DNA from 2 places in the Cronobacter muytjensii ATCC 51329 genome. Region 1 is predicted to be linked to the other one. Evidence: predicted binding sites of a transcription regulator. Region 1 holds the regulator's gene; the other holds the start of a gene.
What was found. Region 1 encodes PhoB, which activates phosphate uptake and scavenging genes when phosphate is short. Its sites were predicted from a motif close to CTGTCATAAAACTGNCNNAT; they were not measured.
Positions count from the first base shown of each region.

Region 2: a site for PhoB is predicted at 4,149-4,168, ahead of rpoH (RNA polymerase sigma factor RpoH). Genes of this name have one in related genera too.

Region 1 is NZ_CP012268.1:2,970,176-2,977,736, forward strand. Features, by position in the region: gene brnQ (branched-chain amino acid transporter carrier protein BrnQ) at 1-888, opposite strand, end outside; gene phoR (phosphate regulon sensor histidine kinase PhoR) at 1,285-2,598, opposite strand; gene phoB (phosphate response regulator transcription factor PhoB) at 2,621-3,310, opposite strand; gene sbcD (exonuclease subunit SbcD) at 3,509-4,723, shown strand; gene sbcC (exonuclease subunit SbcC) at 4,720-7,561, shown strand, end outside.
Region 2 is NZ_CP012268.1:4,308,209-4,315,769, forward strand. Features, by position in the region: gene rsmD (16S rRNA (guanine(966)-N(2))-methyltransferase) at 1-543, opposite strand, end outside; gene ftsY (signal recognition particle-docking protein FtsY) at 733-2,343, shown strand; gene ftsE (cell division ATP-binding protein FtsE) at 2,346-3,014, shown strand; gene ftsX (permease-like cell division protein FtsX) at 3,007-4,062, shown strand; gene rpoH (RNA polymerase sigma factor RpoH) at 4,324-5,181, shown strand; gene pdxR (MocR-like pyridoxine biosynthesis transcription factor PdxR) at 5,227-6,720, opposite strand; gene AFK63_RS19725 (4-aminobutyrate--2-oxoglutarate transaminase) at 6,839-7,561, shown strand, end outside.

The sequences.
Region 1 (7,561 bases):
GACCGCGGTCACCATGCATGCCAGGAAAATCAGCGCCGCCAGCAGGAAGCTGCCCGCACCGCCGAAGGTATGCTGAACATAAGCGTGCAGGATAGCCGCGCCGTTAACGGATTGATCCACCAGCGTCGCGCTGTCAGAGCCCAGGCGGAACAGCGCCAGATAGAGCAGCGTCAGGCCCACGCCCGCCATCAGGCCTGCGAACACCGTGTAGCGCGTCAGCAGACGAGAGTCGGTAACGCCGCGCGAGCGCGCCGCGTTGACGATAACAATCCCGAACACCATTGCGCCCAGGGTATCCATCGTCAGATAGCCATTCACAAACCCGTTGGAAAACGCCGCTTTCTGGTAGGCCTCTGTCGCCACGCTGATATCGCCCGCCGGCCAGAGAATGGCCGCGACCGACAGCACCACCAGCGCGATGATTTTCAGCGGCGCCAGAAAGTTGCCCACGGTATCCAGCAGTTTGCCCGGATAGAGCGAGACCAGGATCACCAGCGCGAAATAGACCAGGCTGTAAATCAGCAGCGGCAGCGCGCCGTCGCCGGTCAGTGGCGCAATGCCCACTTCGAACGACACGGTGGCGGTACGCGGCGTCGCGAACAGCGGCCCTACCGCCAGGTAGCAGACGGTCGCCAGCAGAATACCCGCCACGCGGCCGATCGGATGGCTCAGGCTGTCAACGCCGCCGCCGACCTTCGCCAGCGCCACCACGGTCAGCACAGGCAGACCAACAGCGGTTATCAGAAAGCCGATCGCCGCCGTCCACACATGCGGACCGGCCTGCAAACCAACCATAGGAGGGAAAATGATGTTACCCGCGCCGACGAACAGCGCAAAGGTCATAAACCCCAGTGCGATAATGTCGCGCGATTTTAACTGATGGGTCATAAGATTTACTGCCTGTGGATGTGGTGTTGAAATAAATATTTTTTACCGTCAGTTGCCTGACGAAAACGCGGCTATTTCAGACGGCGACAGCGGGATATGCTTCCCGATTACGCTGGCGAAGAATTGTTTTTCAGTTTACCACGCAAAAACAGTCGGTCTGGCAATAGCAGGGGCGCAATTTAAACGCTTATAACGTTTAAAGGCAAGACGGGATCGTAAAACCAGACCTTTATGCCAGATCTAAGTTTCGGGGCAGTGATAAAATCTAATTTCCTAAAAAACCTCCGGCGATTCGCGCGAGCAAAAAAGCAACAAACGATGTAAAAAGCGCTGCAAGGTGGATAAAAAATGAATAAGGCCAGCTTATGGCTGGCCCCGGAAAGCAGACGTGACGAGTTACACTACAGAAACCGCTTTGGCAGGCGCGGCGGCAATGAGTCTTTCCGGCAGCAGAAACGAAAACGTCGTTCCTTTGCCGGGCGTACTTTCAATCTCCAGTCGCGCGTCATGATGCGTCAGCGCGTGTTTTACAATCGCGAGTCCTAACCCGCTACCGCCGGTCTGGCGCGAGCGCGCTTTGTCCACCCGGTAAAAGCGCTCCGTCAGGCGAGGAATATGCTCCGCCGCGATCCCAGGCCCGGTATCCGACACGCTAAAGCGCGCGCCATGCGGCGTGTGCTCCCAGCGCACCGTGATATGCGTGCCCGCAGGCGTATGGTTCACCGCGTTATAGACCAGGTTGGAAATCGCGCTGCGCAACTGCTCATCGTTGCCAAGCACTTTAAGCTGTGGTTCCACCTCAAACGTAAAGGTATGCTTCTGCTGGCTGAGCGTCTGCGCTTCGCGCTCCACGACACGCAGCATCATCGGCACATCGATGGTTTCGTTGAGCTGCATCGCGGGCGCCGCCTCGATTTTCGACAGCGTCAGTAGCTGTTTTACCAGGCCTTCCATCCGGTAGGTTTGCTCGCGCATGGTATGCAGCGCTTTTTCACGCAGCGGCCCTTCGAGCGTCTGCTCATGCATCATCTCAAGATAGCCCTGCAACACGGTCAGCGGCGTGCGCAACTCATGGCTGACGTTTGCAAAGAAGTTGCGTCGCGCGCCTTCGAGCTGATGCATCTGTGTGACATCGCGCGCCACCATCAGCAACTGCTCTTCACTGTATGGCATCACGCGAAACTCAAGATGACGCCCGTTATTGAGCACCAGATGCAGCGGTCGGTTGAAATCCTGGCCGCGCAGATAGCTGGTGAACTCCGGGTAGCGCAGAAGGTTAAGGATGTTCTGCCCGTTATCGTCGGGCCACCGCAGGCCAAGCAGCTGTTGCGCAAGACCGTTACACCAGAAGATGGCGCCCTCTTCCGTGGTCAGCACCACGGCGTCCGGCAGCGATTCCGCGCCGCTGCGAAAGCGTTTGATAAGATTGCCCAGCTCACGGCGACGCTTTTTATTGCGCAACTGCATCTGGTGCAGCCCGTAGAGCAGCGGCTCCCAGCTGCCGCTGCCAGGCGGCGGCGTCATGCTGCGATCCACCCACAGCCACCAGGAAAGGCGCAGCAGATTCCAGAAATGCCAGATGAGCAATCCGGTCACTGCCGCCAGTAAAAACCATGCCAGATAGCCGAATATCGCCCCGAGAACCAGCGCCGGAATACAGCTAAGCAACAGCTCCAGCACCAGTCTTTTCCATGACAGCCGTTCCAGCACGCGTCACACTCCTGTTTTGGGTTTAAAAACGGGTCGAGAACCGATAACCCGTACCGCGCACCGTTTGTACCATTCTGTCATGACCGCTATGTTCCAGCGCCTTGCGCAGGCGGCGGATATGCACATCGACAGTGCGATCTTCCACATACACATTCGTACCCCAGACGTGGTTCAGCAGCTGTTCGCGGCTGTAAACGCGCTCCGGGTGCGTCATAAAGAAGTGTAACAGTTTGAATTCCGTTGGCCCCATGTCGAGGGGATTTTCGCCGGTCATCACGCGGTGCGATGATGGATCGAGACTTAAGCCCTGCATTTCAATGACTTCATCCACCGCCATCGGGGAGATGCGGCGCATGACGGCTTTGATGCGCGCCACCAGTTCTTTCGGGGAGAACGGCTTGGTAATGTAATCATCCGCGCCCGTTTCCAGACCGCGTACGCGATCTTCTTCTTCGCCGCGCGCGGTCAGCATCACGACCGGGATCTCGCGAGTCAGCGCTTCGCGTTTGATATGTTTAATAAACTGGATCCCCGATCCGCCAGGCAGCATCCAGTCCAGCAAAATCAGATCCGGCCAGGGCTCATTGAGTTGATTCACCGCACTGTCATAATCTTCCGCTTCCACCGGCTGGAAGCCATTTTGTTCCAGTACGAAGCATACCATCTCGCGGATAGGTGCTTCATCTTCAACGACCAGAATACGTCTCGCCATGATTAGCCCTGTTAAATAAAGTAAACAGAATGTAATGCGGCGCCATTATGCGTCAGATTTATGACAGATTTATGAAAAAGATGACCGTAAGATGACCTGTCAGCGCAGGCGAAAAAACCGCGCGGCGCGACGAAACAGGACACTCGCCGTACCGGATGTTTATAATCCCCTTCTCGCTTTTTCGCCACAGGGCATCCCATGCGTATTCTGCATACCTCAGACTGGCATCTTGGTCAAAATTTTTATGCCAAAAGCCGCGCCGCCGAGCATGAAGCCTTTCTCGACTGGCTCCTCGGCGCTGCCATCGAGCATCAGGTGGACGCGATTATCGTCGCAGGCGACATTTTTGATACCGGCGCGCCGCCGAGCTATGCGCGCGAGCTCTACAACCGCTTTGTCGTCAAACTGCAGGCGACGAACTGTCCGCTTATCGTGCTGGGCGGCAACCACGATTCGGTGGCGACGCTGAATGAATCCCGCGAGCTGCTCGCCTGCCTTAACACGCAGGTGATCGCCAGCGCCCGGCTGACGCCGGAAAGTCAGGCCACCTTATTATACCGGCGCGACGGCGAGCCCGGCGCGGTGCTCTGCCCCATTCCGTTTTTGCGCCCGCGCGATGTGCTGCGCAGCCTTAGCGGCCAGTCGGGGCGCGAAAAACAGCAGCAACTGCTGGAGGCCATCAGCCAGCACTATCAACAGTGCTACGAGGCCGCCTGCCAGCTTCGCGGCGAGCGTAATCTGCCGATTATCGCCACCGGCCATCTCACGACCGTCGGCGTGACGAAAAGTGACGCGGTACGCGACATCTATATAGGCACGCTCGACGCGTTTCCGGCGGATCGCTTTCCGCCCGCCGATTACATCGCGCTTGGCCATATCCACCGCGCCCAGAAGGTCGCGGGCTGCGAGCATATCCGCTACAGCGGCTCGCCGATTGCGCTGAGCTTTGATGAAACCGGCAAAGAGAAAAGCGTGTTTCTGGTGGAGTTCGCCGACGGCAAACTGCGCGACGTCACGGCGCTCCCGGTGCCGGTCAGCCAGCCGCTGGCGGTCTTAAAAGGCAGCCTGGCGTCCATCACCGCCCAGCTCGAACAGTGGCGCGACGCGCCCGACGAGCCGAAAGTCTGGCTCGATATTGAAATTGACACCGGAGAGTTCCTGCACGACATGCACCGCCAGATAAGCCAGCTTACCGAAAGCCTGCCGGTGGAAGTCGTCCTGCTGCGTCGCAGCCGCGAGATGCGCGAGCGCGCACTTGGCACGCTCAGCACTGAAACCCTCAGCGAACTGGGCGTGGAAGAAGTGTTTGAGCGCCGCCTGGATCTGGAAGCGCTGGAAGAACCAGAGCGGGCGCGGCTGCGCACGCTGTTCGCCCGCACGCTGGAGAGCCTGCACGAGGAAGACGAGGCATGAAAATCTTAACCCTGCGGCTGAAAAACCTGAATTCACTCAAAGGCGAATGGAAAATCGACTTCACCGCCGAGCCGTTCGCCAGCAACGGACTGTTCGCCATTACCGGCCCGACCGGCGCGGGCAAAACCACGCTGCTTGACGCCATCTGCCTTGCGCTCTATCACCGCACGCCGCGTCTGAACGCGCTGTCGCAAAGCCAGAACGATTTAATGACCCGCGACACCGCCGAATGTCTGGCGGAGGTGGAGTTTGAAGTTAAAGGCGTCGCCTGGCGCGCGTTCTGGAGCCAGAGCCGCGCCCGCGGCCAGCCGGACGGCAATTTACAGGCGCCGCGCGTGGAGCTTGCGCGCTGTGACGATGGCAAAATCGTCGCCGATAAAATCAAAGACAAACTTGACCGCATCGCCGCGCTGACCGGGCTGGATTATGACCGTTTCACCCGATCGATGATGCTCTCGCAGGGGCAGTTCGCCGCGTTTCTCAACGCCGAGGCCAAAGCCCGCGCCGAACTGTTAGAAGAGCTCACCGGCACTGAAATCTACGGCCAGGTCTCCGCGCGTATTTTCGAACAGCATAAGGAAGCGCGCAGCCAGCTTGAGAAGCTCGAATCCCAGGCGCAGGGCGTGACGCTTCTGGATGACGCGCAGCGCGAAAGCCTTACCAGAGGTTTGCAGGCGCTTACTGACGATGAAAAAACGCAACTGGCGCAGCAGCGTCAGCTCCAGCAACAGCATCTGTGGCTGACGCAGCGCACCGCGCTCGCCGCCGCGCTTGAGGCGGCGCGTCAGGGCGTGGCGCGGGCGGAACAGGCATTGCAGGAGGCCGCCCCGCAGCTTGCAAAACTGGAGGCGGCGCTGCCCGCCGAAAAACTGCGTCCGGCCTGGCTGCGCTGCCAGGAGCTTGAGACCTCGCTTGCCGCGACCCAGCGCCAGCACGAAGAAGTGAGCGTTCGCTTACAGGAAAGCGCCCAGCGCCGCCGGGAGATCCGCCAGGCGGCGGCGGAACAGGCGCAGATCCGCGCAGACGACCTCGCCCGGGTCGCCCGCTGGCTCACGGAACACGACCGCTACCGCCTCTGGAGCAGCGAACTGGCGGGCTGGCGCGCCGTGCTGGCGCAGCAAAAACGCGACAGCCAACAGATACGGGCGCTTAACGACAGTCTCGCCGCCACCCGGCGCAAGCGCGACGCGCTGCCGGACGCCGGGCTTTTCCTCACCCCTGAAGATGTTGCTCAGGCGCTCTCGACGCTCAACGAACAGCGCCCGCTGCGCCAGCAACTGGCAACGCTCCAGTCGGCTTTTGCGCCGCTGATGCGCCGTAAAGCGCGCCAGCAGGAGGGCTTTGTCGCGCTGCAAACGCAAATCCAGCAGCTGGAGCAGCAGCTTGCGCAAAAGCGTCAGGATTACAAAACCAAACAGGACGAGGTGGCCCGAGCAAAAGCGGTCTGCGAGCTGGAGCAGCGCATCGCAAGTCTGGTCGAAGAGCGCGCGCGCCTGCAGCCTGGCAGCCCCTGCCCGCTCTGCGGCGCGACCGAACACCCGGCGGTGGAGGCGTATCAGGCGCTGAAACCCGACGCCAGCCGCCTGCGGCTCACGCAACTGGAGCAAGAAAAAGAACAGCTTGGCGCGGAGGGCGCGGCGCTGCGCGGCCAGCTCGACGCGCTGATAAGACAGCGCCAGCAACAGGAAAACGAAGCGACAAGCCTGCTGGAAGAGGAGCAAGCGCTCACGTCGCAGTGGCAGACGCTCTGCGCCGCCGCCGCGATCAACGCGATGCCGGGCGAGGATATCACGCCGTGGCTTGACGAGCAGACACAGCGCGAGCAGCAGTTGCAACTGCTGCGCGAACGCCAGACGCTGGAGGCGGCCATCGACAGCGCGCAGCGCCAGCTCACCGCGCTTGAAAGCGCGTATCAGACCCAGCAGGAGACACTGCGCGCCCAGCTGGCGGCATTGTCGCTGGCCGAGCCGGACCACGACGACCCGGCGCCGTGGTTCGCCGCGCGCGAAGAAGAGGCGACACGCTGGCAACAGGAGCACGATCGCCAGCAACGCCTGCGCGAGCAGCTCACGGCCTGCGAAAATCTCCTTACTCTGCTGCCGGAGGATGGCGACGCGCAGGCGGCCGCCACGCCGGTGGACGACCTGCCGCGTGCAGGCCATCAGGCTCATACGCTCTGCCTGTCGCTGGAAGCCCAGTGGCAGACGCTCGGCGCGCAGCTTGAGCAGGAGCGCGCGCGTTATCAAACCGCTTGCCGCGCGTTTGACGAGGCGCTCGCCGCCAGCCCGTTCGCGGATAAAACGGCGTTCTTCGCCGCTTTGCTGGATGACGCGACGCTGCGCGCGCTTGAGGCGTTAAAACAGCGGCTGGCGCGCGAGCGGGAGGCGCAGCAGACGCTGTTTACGCAGGCGCAACAGGCGCTGGAGCACCATCTTAACGCGCGCCCGGCCACGCTTGACGACACGGCGGATGCGCGTCAGAGCGAGGCGGCGCTGGCGCTTATCGCTGAGCGATTACGTGATAATACGACGCGTCAGGGCGAGCTGCGCCAGCAGCTGCGCCAGGATGAAGAGAACCGCGCGCGGCTCGCCTCCTTGCTCGGGCTGATTGACGAGGCGCGGCGCGAGGCCGACGAATGGGGGCAGCTCAACCATCTGGTCGGCTCCCAGAAAGGCGATAAGTTCCGTAAATTCGCCCAGGGGCTGACGCTGGATAACCTGGTGTGGCTTGCTAACAACCAGTTGACGCGTCTGCATGGCCGCTATCTGCTGAAGCGGAAGCTGAGCGAAGACCTGGAGCTTGAAGTGGTCGACACCTGGCAGGCGGACGCGGTGCGCG
Region 2 (7,561 bases), 1.3 Mb from region 1:
CTGGCCTGCGACTTTTTCCCGGTGTAACTGCCAGCTGGCAGGCACCGGCGGCAGGCCATTTTCCACTTCGCTTTCAACATAAATCAGCGCCTGCGGCGCCAGCCAGCCGCGCGTTTCCAGCAGGGTTAACGTCTCTTCCAGCAGCCCTTTGCGAAACGGCGGGTCGACAAACACGATGTCGTGCGGCTCGCCATTCTGATTGAGAAAGTTAAGTGTGTTAGCGTTCACTACCTTCCCGGCGCTGGATTTGAGCGTAGCAAGGTTTTTCTGAAGCTGCTGCGCGACGCCGCGCTCCATTTCCAGCAACGTCGCGCTGGCGGCGTAACGGGAGAGGGCCTCCAGGCCCAGCGCGCCGCTTCCCGCGAAGCAATCCAGGCAGCGCGCGCCAACCAGATAAGGCGCCAGCCAGTTAAATAAGGTTTCGCGCACGCGGTCGGTGGTCGGGCGCAGGCCGGGGCTGTCAGGCACGGGCAGCTTTCTGCCGCGCCACTGTCCGCCAATGATGCGGATCTGGCCGCTACCTGATGAGGTTGGTTTCTTCATTATGCTCACACGCTTTTCAGTCTGGGCTGCTATTCTAGCGGCGCAAACGGGCGGGCGAAACCTCCGTGCGGCGGTATGCCGCCCCGGCGGGAAAGTGGTAGACTAACTTATTCATTCGCAATTTTTTCAGTACCCTGAGCCAGACGACGGGACTGCGCCATGTATTAACCGCGAGGAGTGCATTCGCCAATGGCAAAAGAGAAGAAACGTGGCTTTTTTTCCTGGCTCGGTTTTGGCCAGAAAGAGCAGGCAGAAACTGAAGCCGAACAACAAAAAGTAACAGAACAACCCGCGGCGACAGAAGAGCGCGTTGAGCCTGACTCGCAGACAACCGCTGAAGAGACGACGCACTCCCTGGCGGAGTCTGAAAAATTCGCCGACGACGTGGTCGCAGTCAGCGAAAGCGTCGTTCATGAAGAGCAGGAAAAGGCACAGCTGCCGGAGCCGGTTGCGGCTCCCGTACAGCCCGAGCCGGAGCAGCCGCAGGCGGTAGCGCCGCCGGTGGTGGAAGCCGAAGAGTGGCTGCCGGAGCAGGAAGAAAACCGCACGCCGGTCGAGATAACGCCTGAGCCGGTTGCCGAAACGATACCGGAAGAGACGGCCCGCGAGACGATTGTTGAAATTGTTGAAGAAGACGTTATCGAAGAGACGGCTGCTATTGACACGCTCGCCGATGAAGAGCCGGTCATTGAGGTTGAAGAGCCGGTCATCGAGCCTGCGGCGCCAGACGTTTCGCGCGGTGAAGACGAGATTGCGCAAGACGCGCCGATTAGCGAAGAAGAGCTGGCTGCGCTGGCGGCTGACCCGGAAGCGGCGCTCGAAACCGAGCCGGAGGCTGTCGAAGACGCTGCGCCAGTCGCTGAGCAGGAGAAGCCGACTAAAGAGGGTTTCTTCGCGCGTCTTAAACGCAGCCTGCTGAAAACGAAAGAAAATCTCGGTTCCGGATTTATCAGTCTGTTCCGCGGCAAAAAAATCGACGACGATCTGTTCGAGGAGCTGGAAGAGCAGTTACTGATTGCCGATGTGGGCGTCGATACCACCCGGAAAATTATCGCCAGTCTGACTGAAGGCGCGAGCCGCAAGCAGTTGCGTGATGCAGAAGCCCTTTACGGCCTGCTGAAAGATGAGATGGGCGAAATTCTCGCCAAAGTGGACGAGCCGTTAAACGTGGAAGGCAAAACGCCTTTCGTTATCCTGATGGTCGGCGTCAACGGCGTGGGTAAAACCACCACCATCGGCAAGCTGGCGCGTCAGTTTGAGCAGCAAGGCAAGTCGGTCATGCTGGCGGCGGGAGATACCTTCCGCGCGGCGGCGGTGGAACAGCTCCAGGTCTGGGGCCAGCGCAATAACATTCCGGTTATCGCGCAGCATACCGGCGCCGATTCCGCCTCAGTGATTTTCGACGCCATCCAGGCGGCGAAAGCGCGCGGCGTTGACGTGCTGATTGCCGACACCGCCGGGCGTTTGCAGAATAAATCGCACCTGATGGAAGAGCTGAAAAAAATTGTCCGCGTGATGAAAAAGCTCGACGAGAACGCGCCGCATGAAGTGATGCTGACCATCGACGCCAGCACCGGTCAGAATGCAGTAAGCCAGGCGAAGCTGTTCCACGAGGCCGTCGGGCTCACCGGCATTACGCTCACCAAACTGGACGGCACCGCCAAAGGCGGCGTTATCTTCTCGGTGGCCGACCAGTTTGGCATTCCGATTCGCTACATTGGCGTGGGCGAACGTATTGAAGATTTGCGTCCGTTTAACGCGGGCGACTTTATTGAGGCACTTTTTGCCCGAGAGGATTAACCATGATTCGCTTTGAACATGTCAGCAAAGCCTATCTCGGTGGGAGACAAGCGCTGCAGGGGGTCACGTTCCACCTGCGGCCTGGCGAGATGTCTTTTCTTACCGGCCACTCCGGCGCCGGTAAGAGTACGCTGCTGAAGCTGATTTGCGGTATCGAACGGCCCAGCGCCGGAAAAATCTGGTTTGGCGGCCATGATATTAGCCGCCTGAAAAACCGTGAAGTGCCGTTTCTGCGTCGCCAGATCGGCATGATTTTTCAGGATCACCATCTGCTGATGGACAGAACCGTCTACGATAATGTGGCGATCCCGCTGATCATCGCAGGCGCCAGCGGCGAAGATATTCGCCGTCGCGTCTCGGCGGCGCTGGATAAAGTCGGCCTGCTGGACAAAGCGAAAAATTTCCCGATCCAGCTCTCTGGCGGTGAACAGCAGCGTGTGGGGATCGCCCGTGCGGTGGTCAATAAACCGGCGGTGCTGCTGGCGGATGAACCGACGGGTAACCTGGACGACGCTCTCTCGGAAGGCATTCTGCGTCTTTTCGAAGAGTTTAACCGCGTCGGGGTGACGGTACTGATGGCGACGCACGACACCGGGCTTATCTCACGGCGCAGTTACCCGGTGCTCACCCTGAGCGAAGGGCATTTGCATGGAGGCCGTGTTGGTGAATAAACGTGATGCGCTGAATGAAATTCGGCGCTTTAGCAACAAGCTGGATAATTTCCGTAAACAGCGTTCCTCCGGTGAAACAGGACGGCCTGTGCAGAAGCGAAATAAAGGCTCCAACGTCAAAGGCAAATCGCGGCAGGGCGGCATCAATGAACAGGTGCGTTACGCCTGGCAGGGCGCGCTTGCCGATCTGAAAAGCAAACCGCTCGCCACGTTTTTAACCATCATGGTGATCGCCATTTCGCTGACGCTGCCGAGCGTCTGCTACATGGTGTACAAAAACGTCAGCGAGGCGGCGACCCAGTATTACCCGTCGCCGCAGATAACCGTTTATCTCGATAAAACGCTCGACGATAATGCCGCGCAGCAGGTGGTGGGCCAGCTTCAGGCCGAACCGGGCGTGGCGAAGGTCAATTACCTGTCGCGCGACGAAGCGCTGGGCGAGTTCCGCAACTGGTCAGGCTTTGGCGGCGCGCTCGATATGCTGGAAGAAAACCCGCTGCCAGCAGTAGTCGTGGTCGAGCCGAAGCTCGATTTCCAGAGCAGCGAGGCGCTTAATACGCTGCGCGATCGCGTGGCGCGGTTGCAGGGCGTTGACGAAGTCCGTATGGATGACAGCTGGTTCGCGCGGCTTGCGGCGCTCACCGGGTTGGTCGGCCGCGTGGCGGCGATGATTGGCGTATTGATGGTGGCGGCGGTGTTCCTCGTCATCGGCAACAGCGTGCGCCTGAGCATTTTCGCGCGTCGCGACACGATTAATGTGCAAAAACTGATTGGCGCGACGGATGGTTTTATTCTGCGCCCGTTCCTTTACGGCGGCGCGCTGCTCGGTTTTACCGGCGCATTACTTTCACTGATTCTGTCAGAAATTTTGGTGATGCGGTTATCCGCCGCCGTGACGGATGTGGCGAAAGTTTTCGGAACGACGTTTGAAATCAGCGGGTTATCTTTTGATGAATGCCTGTTGCTGCTGCTGGTCTGCTCGATGATTGGCTGGGCAGCCGCCTGGCTTGCGACCGTGCAACATTTACGTCACTTTACTCCGGAATAAAAAATATTTGTTATAATCATCCCCTGCTACGAGTTCCCGTCAGCAGGGGATACGTACCGATGAATTCCGCTTCTCCTGCCCACGCTTTTTCATAGCAATGTCACATTTTGTGCGTAATTTATACACAAGCCTTAAGGGAACTTGTGGATAAAATCACGGTCTGATAAAAGAGTGGCTGATAGTCTCGTTGCTCAACCATGCTGGCCCGTTTGTTGCCTGATGGGGACGAACGCCAGTCCGATGTCGATTGAGAGGATTTGAATGACCAAAGAAATGCAAACTTTAGCTTTAGCCCCGGTCGGTAACCTGGAGTCGTATATCCGGGCGGCCAACGCCTGGCCGATGTTATCGGCAGACGAAGAGCGGGCACTGGCTGAAAAGCTGCATTACCAGGGCGATCTGGAAGCAGCGAAAAAGCTGATCCTGTCCCACCTGCGTTTTGTTGTTCATATCGCTCGTAACTATGCGGGCTATGGCCTGCCGCAGGCGGATCTGATTCAGGAAGGCAATATCGGCCTGATGAAAGCGGTGCGTCGCTTCAACCCGGAAGTAGGCGTGCGTCTGGTTTCCTTCGCCGTGCACTGGATCAAAGCGGAGATCCACGAATATGTGCTGCGTAACTGGCGCATCGTGAAAGTCGCTACCACTAAAGCGCAGCGTAAGCTGTTCTTTAACCTGCGTAAAACGAAGCAGCGTCTGGGCTGGTTTAACCAGGACGAAGTGGAAATGGTGGCTCGTGAGCTCGGTGTCTCCAGCAAAGATGTGCGCGAAATGGAATCGCGTATGGCCGCGCAGGATATGACGTTTGATATGTCATCAGACGATGACGCGGGCGACAGCCAGCCGATGGCCCCGGTGCTGTACCTTCAGGACAAGTCTTCCAACTTTGCTGACGGCATTGAGGATGACAACTGGGAAGAGCACGCCGCCGACAAACTGACCGACGCCATGCAGGGTCTCGACGAGCGCAGCCAGCAGATCATTCGCGCGCGCTGGCTGGACGAAGACAACAAAAGCACGCTGCAGGAGCTGGCCGATCGCTACGGCGTTTCCGCCGAGCGCGTACGTCAGCTTGAAAAAAATGCGATGAAAAAACTGCGCGCCGCGATAGAAGCCTGAGCCACGCAGCCTGATGACACCCCGCCTTAAGCGGGGTGTTTTGTTTCAGGCGTACCGGATAAGTTGCGGGTACGCTGCCTCAATACACGCCAGCAGCGCTTTAAACGCGCCCTCCATTTTCTCTTCCGCCACGCAGGCGAAGCCCATCAGCAGACCACGCCGCCGGTTTTCCGTCAGGTAATAGCGCGAGAGCGGACGCACCAGAATATCGCGTTCGTTGGCGAGCCGGGCGATCGCCACATCGTCGGCGTCATCCGGCAGATTCAGCACCAGATGCAGCCCGGCATTATCGCTGAAATCTGACAGCGCCTGCGGGCCAAGATAGCGCGTGATAAGCGCGGTCAGGCAGGCCCGGCGACGGCCATACAGCAGCCGCATACGCCGGATATGCGCGCTGTAATGCCCCGCCTCGATAAACTCCGCCAGCGCCGCCTGGATAATCGAATGTCCGCCGCGATAGAGCTCCGCATGCGCGGTTTTCATCTCCTGCGCCAGCGCGCGCGGCAACACCACATAGCCGATGCGCAGGCCCGGATAAAGCGTTTTGCTGAAGGTGCCGATGTAAATCACCGGCGGGTCGGCCACGAGCCCCTGTAATGCCGGGATTGGCTGGCCTGAGAAGCGAAATTCGCTGTCGTAATCGTCTTCCACAATCCAGCTGCCGGTCTGGCGCGCCAGCGTCAGCAGCCGCTGGCGGCGCTCCAGGCTCATCACCGCCCCGAGCGGGTACTGGTGCGACGGCGTGACGAAAATCAGCCGCGGCGGCGTCTCCCGGCGCGCTGGCGGCACCATGCCCGCGCGGTCGACCATCACCGGCGCGATATTCACCTCGTTCATCTGCAATACATGGCGGATGCCCCAGTACGACGGCTCCTCTACCCACGCCACATCGCCGTGATCGCACAGCATGCGCGCCACAAGATCGATAGCCTGGTGGATGCCTTCAGTGATCAGCACCTGGTCGGCAGTGCAGTGCACCGAGCGCGACACCCGCAAATAATCGACCAGCGCGCGTTGCAGCTCCGGTGTGCCGCCCTGACAGCTATAGGTGAGGCGCTGCGGGGTTGGACGGCGACTGAGTCGCGCCTGGATTTTACTGAAGAGCTGATGTGGAAACGCGTGGACATCCGGCACGCCAGGAATAAACGCGCCCCACTGTTTTGGGCTGGCGCTCACCTGCCCGAGCAGCGTTTTTCCGCGTGAAGAGAAGCCTGCGGGCGGTACGCGATCGTGCTCCCCTTGCGCCACCGGCGGCGCAGATAACAGGCTGTCCGGCAGCATTCCGGCGACGAATGTTCCGCTGCCAGCGCGTGACGTCACATATCCTTCCGCCAGCAATTGTTCATAAACTGTTAAAACTGTGTTTCGAGAAAGGCCGAGCTGCTGGGCAAGATCCCGGGACGCGGGCAGACGGCTTTGCGGCGGCAGGCTACCGTCGAGAATAGTCAGGCGCAGCGCGTTATAAAGCCGCTTATGCAGGCGCTCGTCGCGTTGTTCACCGAGACGAAGTAATAAGAGATCGGACACTAAAGAATGCAATTGGATCCCTCATTTATTCGAAACTGGTACTCGATTATAGGGCCATAGCCTGGGTAAATAAACGTCACTGTTTCAGGTTTGTTGCTAAAAAGTGACGTTTATCAGCAGGAGAATGCGGGTGAAAAATTCAGAATTGAACCAACGTCGTCAGAGCGCCACCCCACGTGGCGTCGGCGTCATGTGCGGCTTCTATGCCGAAAAAGCCGAAAACGCCACCCTGTGGGACGTGGAAGGCAACGAGATTATCGACTTCGCGGCAGGCATCGCGGTGCTGAACACCGGCCATCGCCACCCGCGCGTCGTGGAAGCCATCGAAAACCAGCTGCGCGCCTTTACCCATACGGCGTACCAGATTGTGCCCTACGAAAGTTATGTGTCGCTGGCCGAGCGCATCAACGGACGCGCGCCCATTGACGGCCCGGCGAAAACCGCTTTCTTCACCACCGGCGCGGAAGCCGTCGAAAACGCCGTGAAAATTGCCCGCGCGTATACCCGTCGTCCTGGCCTTATCACCTTTGGCGGCGGCTTCCACGGACGCACGTTTATGACAATGGCGCTGACCGGCAAAGTCGCGCCGTACAAAATCGGCTTCGGCCCGTTCCCTGGCTCCGTGTTCCACGCGCAGTACCCGAATGAACTGCACGGCGTATCGGTGGACGACGCGATGGCGAGCCTTGAGCGCATTTTCAAAGCGGATATCGCGCCGGATCAGGTGGCGGCCATCGTGCTGGAGCCGGTTCAGGGCGAAGGCGGCTTTAACGTGGCGCCGCCCGCGTTTATGCAGGCGCTGCGCGCGCTTTGTGACGAGCACGGGATCCTGCTGATTGCCGATGAGGTGCAG